Regions from separate parts of the Bradyrhizobium sp. SZCCHNRI1009 genome, predicted to be linked through region 1. Evidence: riboswitches for the same ligand, from Rfam matches in the RefSeq annotation. Region 1 holds a riboswitch; the other holds the start of a gene.
What was found. Region 1 has a riboswitch for S-adenosylmethionine ahead of QX010_RS32855 (homoserine O-acetyltransferase). Riboswitches for the same ligand answer to the same signal wherever they lie in the genome.

Region 1 (5,047 bases):
CCGGATAATCGACGAGATCCGTATCGGCGTCGCCCTGCACCACCGCGAGCCCCTTGGCGACGCAATGGTTGACGCCCTCGCGGGACAGCTCGATGCCGCGGCCGTCGATGCCGCGGCTTTCCAGCAGTTGCAGCAGATCGCCATCGCCGCAGCCGATGTCGAGCACCTTGGAGCCGCGCTCGACCATGCCGGCGACCAGCAGATGATCAGGCCGATAGGCCAGCACCTCGCCGCCAGTGAAGCCGTTCAGCGGCAGCACACCCTGCATGCTCATAGCTCAGTCTCCCTTCGCATGGGCAAGCCCGCGCGCCTTGCCGGCGGAATCGAGAAACGCGCTGGCGATCTCGAAGAACTCGGGGACATCGAGCAGGAACGCGTCGTGGCCCCGGTCGGTCTCGATCTCGGCGAACGACACCCGCGCGCTGGAGGCGTTGAGCGCATGCACCAGCGCGCGCGACTCCGCAGTCGGAAACAGCCAGTCGCTGGTGAACGACACCACGCAAAAACGGGTCTTGATGCCGCGAAACGCCGCCGCCAGCACGCCGTCATGGTCGCCGGCGATGTCGAAATAATCCATCGCCCGCGTCAGATAGAGATAGGAGTTGGCGTCGAAGCGCTCGACGAAGGACGATCCCTGGTAGCGCAGGTAGCTCTCGACCTGGAAATCGGCGTCGAAGGAGAACGTCGGCAGCTCGCGGTCCTGCATGCGGCGGCCGAACTTGCGATGCAAGGCGGCGTCGGAGAGGTAGGTGATGTGCGCAGCCATGCGCGCCACAGCCAGGCCGCGATGCGGATGCGTGCCCTTGTCGGCGTAACGGCCGTGATCCCAGTCGGGATCGGCCATCACGGCCTGGCGGCCAAGCTCGTGGAAGGCGATGTTCTGCGCCGAGTGGCGCGTCGCGCAGGCGATCGCGAGATTGGCGAACACGCGCTGCGGATAGGCCACCGTCCATTGCAGCGCCTGCATGCCGCCCATCGAGCCGCCCACCACGGCGAACAGCGTGTCGATGCCGAGATGGTCGATCAGCATCGCCTGCGCCCGCACCATGTCGGGGATGGTGATGATCGGGAAATCGAGCCCCCACACCTTGCCGGTGGCGGGGTTCAGCGAGGCCGGCCCGGTCGAGCCCATGCAGCCGCCGATCACGTTGGAGCAGATGATGAAATAGCGGCCGGGATCGAGCGGGCGGCCGGGGCCGACCAGCGTCTCCCACCAGCCGGGCTTGCCGGTGACGGGATGGCGGTTGGCGACGTGCTGGTCGCCGGTCAGCGCGTGGCAGACCAGCACCGCGTTCGACCGGTCGGCATTGAGCTCGCCGTAGGTCTGGTAGGCGATCTGGAACGGCGACAGGTCGACGCCGCAATCGAGCCTGAGCGGCTTGTCGGCGCCGAACTGCGCCACCGGCGAGCTCGGATGATCGACCTCGTGCGAGCGCTCGTCGGGCGCGACCGTGCGCAACGCGGATGTAGGCGTCGCAGATTTGGACGTCGCAGATTTGGACTTCGGCGTCAGACCTGTCATGTCTCTCACCCCAGCCATCCGGCCAGGGCTCCCGAACCACGTGACACATCAGGCCATGAAAAACCCGGCCTGAACTGGGGTTCGGCCGGGATCGATAACGTCCCCGGCCTGTTTAGCGAGTTTTTTAACGTGGCTGCAAGCCGGCCGGCTCAAATGACCACGGAACGGGCAGAAACTAGTCCCGCGGGCGCTATTCGTCAAGGCAAGCTGGGGTTGACCGTTGGTCGGGCGCTCTGCCGCAGGTCAGCCAAGCCTGGATGGCGCAAGGTAAACTTGCTGTTGCGCAGGTCCGCGGCATCGGAGAGAACGGCATCCGTTCCTTTGGCCGCAGGTTTTCCCGTGGCCTCGCGAAGAGTGACACGGACCATGTCGAACCCGCCGCCCGCCCCGCCCTCGCTCGCCGATCTGCGCAAGGAGATCGATGCCATCGATGAGCAGGTCCATCAGTTGCTGATGAACAGGGCCGACATCATCGACCGGCTGATCAAGGTCAAGAAGACCCAGGAGGTTGGCTCGGCGTTCAGGCCCGCGCGCGAGGCCGACATGATGCGCCGCCTGGTGCAGCGCCATCGCGGCATCCTGCCGCTCGACACCGTCGAGGGGATCTGGCGCGTGATCGTCTCGACCTTCACCTATGTGCAGGCGCCGTTCTCGGTTCATGCCGACGTGTCGGTCGGCGAATCCGCGATGCGCGATTCCGCCAGGTTCCATTTCGGATTCGTGGTGCCCTACGTGCCGCATTTCAGCGCGCAAGCCGCGGTCGAGGCTGTGGCGCGCTCGAAGGGCGATCTCGCGCTGGTGTCGACGACCTCCGGCCATACGCCGTGGTGGATCACGCTCGAGCCCGTGGGCGCGCCAAAGATCATCGCGCGGATGCCGTTCATCGAGCGCGCCGACCATCCCGCCGCGCTGCCGGTGTTCGCGGTGTCGCGCGTCGCCGACGATGCGCTGGTGCTCGAGGTCGAGACCTGGAGCATCCGCGTCTCCGGCTGGAATGCGCAGGTGTCGCGGGCGCTGTCGCCGCTCGCCGACGTCATCGCGGTGCCCGATACCGCCTTCGACGGCGCCGCACTGCTGGTATCGATCGAGTCGCCGTCGAACCTCGACAAGATCAGGGCTGCCCTGATCGCGGCGGGCGCCTCGGTACGCTCCGCCGCCCTCGTCGGCGGCCATGCGAAACGCTATACGGTTCCGAGCTGAGACGCCTCGCGCCAGTGATGATTTTCCGGAGTTGACGATGAACCGCCCCGTGCCGAACCCCGGCATCCTCGATATCGCGCCCTATACACCGGGCAAGAGTCCCCAGCCGGAGCCGGGCCGCAAGGTTTTCAAACTGTCGGCCAATGAGACCCCGTTCGGCCCCTCGCCGAGGGCGATCGAGGCATTCAAGAGTGCGGCCACTCACCTGGAAGATTATCCGGAAGGGACTTCACGGGTGCTGCGCCAGGCGATCGGCCGCGCCTACGGCCTCGATCCCGACCGCATCGTCTGCGGCGCCGGCTCCGACGAGATCCTCAATCTGCTGGCACACACCTTTCTCGGCCAAGGCGACGAGGCGATCTCCACCGCCCACGGCTTCCTGGTCTATCCGATCGCGACCATGGCCTGCGGCGCCAGGAACGTGGTTGCCGCGGAGACGGAATATCGCACCGACGTCGACGCCATCCTTGCCGCGGTGACGCCGCGCACCAAGCTGGTCTGGCTCGCCAACCCGAACAACCCGACCGGCACCTACATCCCGTTCGACGAGGTCAAGCGGCTGCGCGCCGGCCTGCCGTCGCAGGTCGTGCTGGTGCTCGACGCCGCCTATGCCGATTACGTTTCGCGCAACGACTACGAGTTCGGGCTCGAGCTGGTCGCCACGACCGAGAACACCGTCGTCACCCACACCTTTTCCAAGATCCACGGGCTCGCGGCGCTCCGCGTTGGCTGGATGTTCGGCCCGGCGCATATCGTCGATGCGATCAACCGCATCCGCGGGCCGTTCAACGTTTCCTCACCGGCGATGCTCGCGGCGGTCGCCGCGATCGAGGACACCGCGCATCAGCAGATGTCGAAGACGCACACGGAAACGTGGCGCAACTGGCTGACCGAGGAGATCGGCAAGCTTGGGCTGAAGGTGACGCCGAGTGTCACCAATTTCATCCTGATCCACTTCCCGACCGACAAGGGCAAGACCGCGGTCGAGGCCGACGAATTCCTGACCCGGCGCGGCCTCGTGCTGCGCGCGCTCGCCAACTACAAGCTGCCGAACGCGTTGCGCATGACGATCGGCACCGAGGAGGCCAATCGTCTGGTCGTGGAGGCTCTCAGCGAATTCATGAGGGCGACATGAGCGTCGCGGGGCGATTCGAACGCGTCGCGCTGATCGGCTTCGGCCTGATCGGCGGCTCGATCGCGCGCGCGGCGCGGCTGCAGGGCGTGGCCGGCGAGATCGTCACCACGGCGCGCTCGGAGAAGACGCGCGCGCGTGTCGCCGAGCTCGGCGTCGTCGACCGCGTCGTCGCGAGCAATGAAGAGGCGGTCAAGGACGCCGATCTCGTCATCCTCTGCATTCCCGTCGGCGCCTGCGGTCCGGTTGCGGCCGAGATCGCGCCGCATCTGAAGCCGGGCGCCGTCGTCTCCGACGTTGGCTCGGTGAAAGGCGCGATCGTGCGCGACATGGCGCCGCATCTTCCGGCGAACGTCCACTTCGTGCCGGCCCATCCCGTGGCCGGCACCGAGAATTCCGGGCCCGATTCCGGCTTCGCCGAGCTGTTCATCAACCGCTGGTGCATCCTGACGCCGCCCGACGGCGTCGATGCCGGCGCGATCGATCGTCTGCGTGCATTCTGGACGGCGCTCGGCGCCAAGGTCGAGATCATGACGCCGGACCATCACGACCGCGTGCTCGCGATCACCAGCCACCTACCGCATCTGATCGCCTACACCATCGTCGGCACCGCCGACGAGCTGGCGCAGGTGACCGAGTCCGAGGTGATCAAATTCTCCGCCGGCGGCTTCCGCGACTTCACCCGCATCGCCGCCTCCGATCCGACGATGTGGCGCGACATCTTCCTGAGCAACAAGGATGCCGTGCTCGACATGCTCGGCACCTTCACCGAGGACCTGTCGAAGCTGACGCGGGCGATCCGGCGCGGCGACGGCGAGGCGCTGTTCGATCACTTCACCCGCACGCGCGCGATCCGCCGCGGCATCGTCGATATCGGCCAGGATTCGGCGGCGCCGGATTTCGGCCGGCCGCTGCCGCAGTTGAAGAAGAGCTGAGGTCAGAACAGCGGCGGGACACGGGCGACCTTGAACGGACCGAGCACGACGACGCCGTCGGAGAACCGCAGCGGGAAGGTCCGCGCCTTGCGGCCTTCGAGGGTGGCCTCCTTGCCGAGCGCATTGATGCCAAGTGCGACGCCGACATTGGCGTTCTGCTTGACGACCTTGCCGAGGCCGGGAATGGCGCGGTCGAGCGCACCGAGCAGGTTGTTGACGTCCTGCGACTTCACACCGGGCGCCACGCGGTCGAGCGTT
Region 2 (5,047 bases), on a different contig from region 1:
GCGATTGGGGTTATGCCTGCTTCGCGCAACTGCTCGGCGACGACATCATCCGCTCGGTTGGCCAGGTCAAGCTCGGCATCAACGCGCCGGCCGAGGTGCCGACCTATCGGCCGATGTGACGCCGCAGGCGTCATCCCGGGGCGCTCGCCGCGCGAGCGAACCCGGGATGGTGATGTGCGGATGAGGAATGACGAGTAGCGCGCAGGGATGAGATCGGTCTACTCGCGACGCTCACTTCGCCATTCGCTACGCCGCCCTGAGGGCGGCATCGAGATCCTCGATCAGATCATCGGCATGCTCGAGCCCGGCGGAGAAGCGGATGAAGCCCTCGCTAATGCCGAGCTCGGCGCGCGCGTCCGGCGTCAGCCGCTGATGCGTGGTCGTCGCGGGATGCGTGACCAGCGTCTTGGCGTCGCCGAGATTGTTGGAGATGCGTGCGAGCCTCAATCCGTTGAGCGTACGGAACGCCGCCGCCTTGCCGCCCTTCACCTCGAAGCCGACCAGGGTCGAGCCGGCGCGCATCTGCTTCTTGACCGTCGCCGCCTGCGGATGGTCCTCGCGTCCGGGATAGATCAGCCGCGAGATCTTCGGATGCGCGGCGAGAAAATCGGCGACCTTGCCGGCGGTCTCAGTCTGCGCGCGCACGCGCACCGCGAGCGTCTCCAGGCCCTTGAGCAGGACCCAGGCGTTGAACGGCGAGATCGACGGGCCGGTCTGGCGCATGAAGTTGTGGATGTGCTCGGCGATGAAGGCTTCCGACGACAGGATCACGCCGCCGAGGCAGCGGCCCTGGCCGTCGATGTGCTTGGTCGCGGAGTAGACGACGACGTCCGCGCCGAGCGCGAGCGGGCTCTGCCAGATCGGCGTGGCGAACACGTTGTCGACGATCAGCCGCGCGCCATGGGCGTGCGCGATCTCGGCGATCGCGGGAATGTCCATCACGTCGAGCGTCGGATTGGTCGGGCTCTCGAGGAAGAAGCTCTTGGTATTCGGCCTGACCGCCTTCTGCCACTGGTCGAGATCGAGCCCATCGACCAGCGTCGACTCGATACCGTAGCGCGGCAGCAGATCCTCGACCACGTAGCGGCACGAGCCGAACAGCGCCTTGGCCGCGACGACGTGATCGCCGGCCCGCAGGGGGGCCAGGATCGCCGTGGTGACCGCAGCCATGCCGGTTGCGGCCGAGCGGCAGGCCTCGGCGCCCTCGAGCTCGATCATGCGGCGCTCGAACATCGCCGTGGTCGGATTGGAGAAGCGCGAATAGATGAAGCCGGGATCCTCGCCCTTGAAGCGCGCCTCGCACTCCTCGGCCGTGGCGTAGACGAAACCTTGCGTCAGATAGAGCGCTTCGGCGGTCTCGCCGAATTCGGAGCGCAAGGTGCCGGAATGCACCAGCCGGGTTTCGGGACGATACTGGGCGAACGACACCGGCGCCTTCGCGGGGGACTTCGACATGTGACCTCCATCGTGACCACCGCGCTCGGCGCGATGGGCACAAAAAAACCGGCCTGGGAAAACTCCTCAAGGCCGGGATCACATTCGTCCCCGGCCTGTTTAGCGACTTATTTAACGTGGCTGCAAGCCGGCCGGCTCAAATCACCACGGGATAAGTGGTGCTCATAGTCGCAACCGGCCTTTCCGTCAAGCCGGCCATCGGATAACCGGTCAAAAGACCCTATATTGGCTCCACAAGCCGCCGTTCCGGCGCCTGCAAAGGATCAGGCCTTGCCGTTTTCGCTTCCCGCCGACGCCCACGGCATCCTCCCCGATCGCATGATCGTAGCGATGGCGGAGGCCGGCTTGATCATTCCCGAATATGATTTCGTCGAGAGCCAGATCCAGCCGGCGAGCTTGGACCTGCGGCTCGGCGACGTCGCCTACAGGGTGCGCGCGAGCTTTCTGCCGGGGCCGGGATCGACCGTCGCCGAGCGCATCGACGAATTGAAGCTGCACGAGTTCGCGCTCGCCGACGGCGCGGTTCTGGAGACCAACTGCGTCTACATCGTGCCGCTGCTGGAGAGCCTGGCGCTGCCGAAGGACATCGTCGCGGCCGCCAATCCGAAGAGCTCGACCGGCCGGCTCGACGTTTTCACCCGCGTGATCGCCGACGGCACGCGACGCTTCGACATGATCGGCGCCGGCTATCACGGTCCGCTCTATGCCGAGATCAGCCCGAAGACGTTTCCGGTCCTTTTGCGCGAAGGCTCGCGCCTGTCCCAGGTTCGCTTCCGCTATCGCGACGCGGTCCTGTCGGAGGACGAATTGATCGCGCTGCACCAGGCCGAGCGGCTGGTGGATCGCGATGATGCGGATCTCGCCGGCGGTGTCGCTCTGTCCGTCGACCTCTCAGGCAGCAATGCGAACGGCTATGTCGGCTACCGCGCCAAGCGCCATACCGGCGTCGTCGACGTCGACCGCCGCGCCGGCTATCCGGTCGAGGAGTTCTGGGAGCCGATCAAGGCACGGCCCGACGGCAGCCTCATCCTCGATCCCGGCGAGTTCTACATCCTGGCCTCGAAGGAAGCCGTGCAGGTGCCGCCGGACTACGCCGCGGAGATGGTGCCGTTCGATCCGCTGGTCGGCGAATTCCGCGTCCACTATGCCGGCTTCTTCGATCCCGGTTTCGGCTATGCCGGCGCCGGCGGGCAGGGCTCGCGCGCGGTGCTCGAGGTGCGCTCGCGCGAGGTGCCGTTCATCCTCGAGCACGGCCAGATCGTCGGCCGCCTGGTCTACGAGAAGATGCTGGCGCGTCCCAACGCGATGTATGGCAGCCGCATCGGCTCCAACTACCAGGCCCAGGGCCTGAAGCTTTCCAAGCACTTCCGCTTCTAGCCGGCTGCGTCTGCCGCGCACCCCCAATGCGCCTGCCGCACAGGGCGCGCGCCAGCGCCGTGCTAGGAAAGCGAAAGCAATCGAACGATAAGATGGCCGCGACCTGCGCGGCCGAGCGGGGAGCTGAGATGTCCGAGATCGGCCTGGCCGACAATCCGGTCGGCGAGGGGCGTGCATTGCCGCCCCCCGAGAAGCCGATGCGGAATAAGCTCGTCGACGGACCCATCCTGCGCACCCTGCTGTCGCTGGCCTGGCCGAACATCATCGCCAACACGGCCGGCACCTGCGTCGTCATTGCCGAGACCTCCTATATCGGCCGGCTCGGCATCGAGGCGCTGGCGGCGATGGCGCTGGTGTTTCCGCTGGTGATCCTGACCATGACGATGTCCGGCGGCGCGATGGGCGGCGGTGTGGCCTCGGCGATCGCACGCGCGCTCGGCGCCGGCGACACCGATCGCGCCTCGACGCTCGCCTCGCATGCGCTGCTGATCGCGCTGCTGTTCGGCGCGACCTTCATGATCGGCATGCTGGTGTTCGGCCCGGCCTTGCTGGAGTTGCTCGGCGGCCGCGGCGCGGTGCTGAGCCATGCCACGGCCTATCTGCAGATCTTCTTCGGCGGCGCGATCCTGCCCTGGCTGATGAACTCGATGGCCGGCATCCTGCGCGGCACCGGCAACATGAAGCTGCCGTCGTTCATGATCCTGAGCTCGGCGATGCTGCAGATCGTGCTGGGCGGCACGCTCAGCCTGGTCCTCGGGCTCGGTATGCGCGGCGTCGCCGCCGGCGCGCTGCTGGCGTTCTGCGTCAGCATCTCGGTGATGGGCTGGTACCTAATTTCGGGGCGCGCGCGCGTCCGGCCGAAGCTGCGCGGCCTCAGGATCAGCGGCGCGATGTTCGCCGACATTCTCAAGGTCGGCGCCGTCGCCTGCTTCTCGCCGCTGCAATCCGTGCTGTCGATCGCGATCTTCACGCATATGCTGGCGTCGTTCGGCACCGCGGTGCTCGCCGGCTACGGCATCGGCGCGCGGCTCGAATTTATGATGACCACGGTCGCCTTCTCCGTCGGCATGGCCTCGGTGCCGATGGTCGGCATGGCGATCGGCGCGCAGCGAATCGCGCGCGCCCGCCGCATCGCCTGGACGGCGGGGCTGGTGTCGTTCGCGTCGGTTGGCGCGCTGTCGACGCTGATCGCGATCGTCCCACAATTGTGGGTCGACATCTTCACCCAGGACGAGAGCGCGCGCGGCGCCGGCCGGCACTATCTGCAGGTCGCCGCGCCGATGTATGCCTTCATCGGCCTGGCGATCTCGATGTACTTCTCTTCGCAGGGCGCAGCCAGGGTGATCGGTCCGGTGCTGGCGCAAACGGTGCGGCTCGTGTTCATCGCCGCAGGTGGCTCTTATCTGTTGAGCCATGCCGCGACCGAGGGCGACTTCTTCATGCTGGCGGCGTCCTCGATGGTGCTGCTCGGCGTGCTGACGCTCGCGAGCGTCATGCTCACGCGGTGGGGGCCGAAGCCGGCCGCGGCGCTGGAGCTGCGCCCGGCCGTGCTGGCGGCCGGACGCGGTCCTGACGCGCACGCGCCGCCCCCGGCGCGTGTCGGCTGAGCCGCTATCCGCGCAGCCTGCCCAACGTGTCCTGCATCGCGCGCGCGCCGAGCTCCATCTGCTGCTCGATATAGGGCGCGATCTCGTGCGGCAGCACGTCGGTGGTCCAGATCACCCGGCAGCGCTCCTCGCCTTCCGCGATGATCTGAAACGACGCACTGTGCTGGCTGATGCGTTCGTTCCTGATGGCGTAGACGAGGCGCCGGCGCCGATCGTTGCAGTCGACCAGCTGCTCGCGCACCACGCTGCCGTTGGCGAAGCTGACAATGCGGACGTCTCCGTCGAGCCTGGTGCCGGTCACGAAGCCGCGCGCCACCCTGGTATGAACGGCGCCGAAATCGCGCACTGCGTCCCACACTGCACCGGCCGGGGCCGCGATCGGAATGTCCTTCTGGATGGATGCCATGACGCTGACCTCACGGACATACGGCTTCGACGTTGTTGCCGTCGGGATCGATCAGGAAGGCGGCGTAATAGGTCGGGCTGTAGTCCGTGCGCGGCCCGGCGCCGCCATTGTCGCCGCCTCCTGCCTTCAAACCCTCGCTGTGGAATCTGGCGACCGCCGCGTGGTCCTGGGCGCGGAACGCGATATGCGCGGTGCCTTTGCT

Region 2: it holds a riboswitch for S-adenosylmethionine, as region 1 does, so the genes downstream of both, QX010_RS22770 (O-succinylhomoserine sulfhydrylase) here and QX010_RS32855 (homoserine O-acetyltransferase) in region 1, are expected to answer to the same signal.

The regions. Positions count from the first base shown of each region.
Region 1 is NZ_JAUEUL010000045.1:879-5,925, forward strand. It holds gene metW (methionine biosynthesis protein MetW) at 1-274, opposite strand, end outside; gene QX010_RS32855 (homoserine O-acetyltransferase) at 278-1,531, opposite strand; SAM riboswitch at 1,614-1,693, opposite strand; gene QX010_RS32860 (chorismate mutase) at 1,889-2,722, shown strand; gene hisC (histidinol-phosphate transaminase) at 2,760-3,857, shown strand; gene QX010_RS32870 (prephenate/arogenate dehydrogenase family protein) at 3,854-4,789, shown strand; gene QX010_RS32875 (DUF2125 domain-containing protein) at 4,792-5,047, opposite strand, start outside.
Region 2 is NZ_JAUEUL010000014.1:76,845-81,891, reverse strand. It holds gene QX010_RS22775 (GDSL-type esterase/lipase family protein) at 1-119, shown strand, start outside; gene QX010_RS22770 (O-succinylhomoserine sulfhydrylase) at 247-1,455, opposite strand; SAM riboswitch at 1,534-1,613, opposite strand; gene QX010_RS22765 (2'-deoxycytidine 5'-triphosphate deaminase) at 1,726-2,832, shown strand; gene QX010_RS22760 (MATE family efflux transporter) at 2,961-4,439, shown strand; gene QX010_RS22755 (SRPBCC family protein) at 4,444-4,845, opposite strand; gene QX010_RS22750 (VOC family protein) at 4,856-5,047, opposite strand, start outside.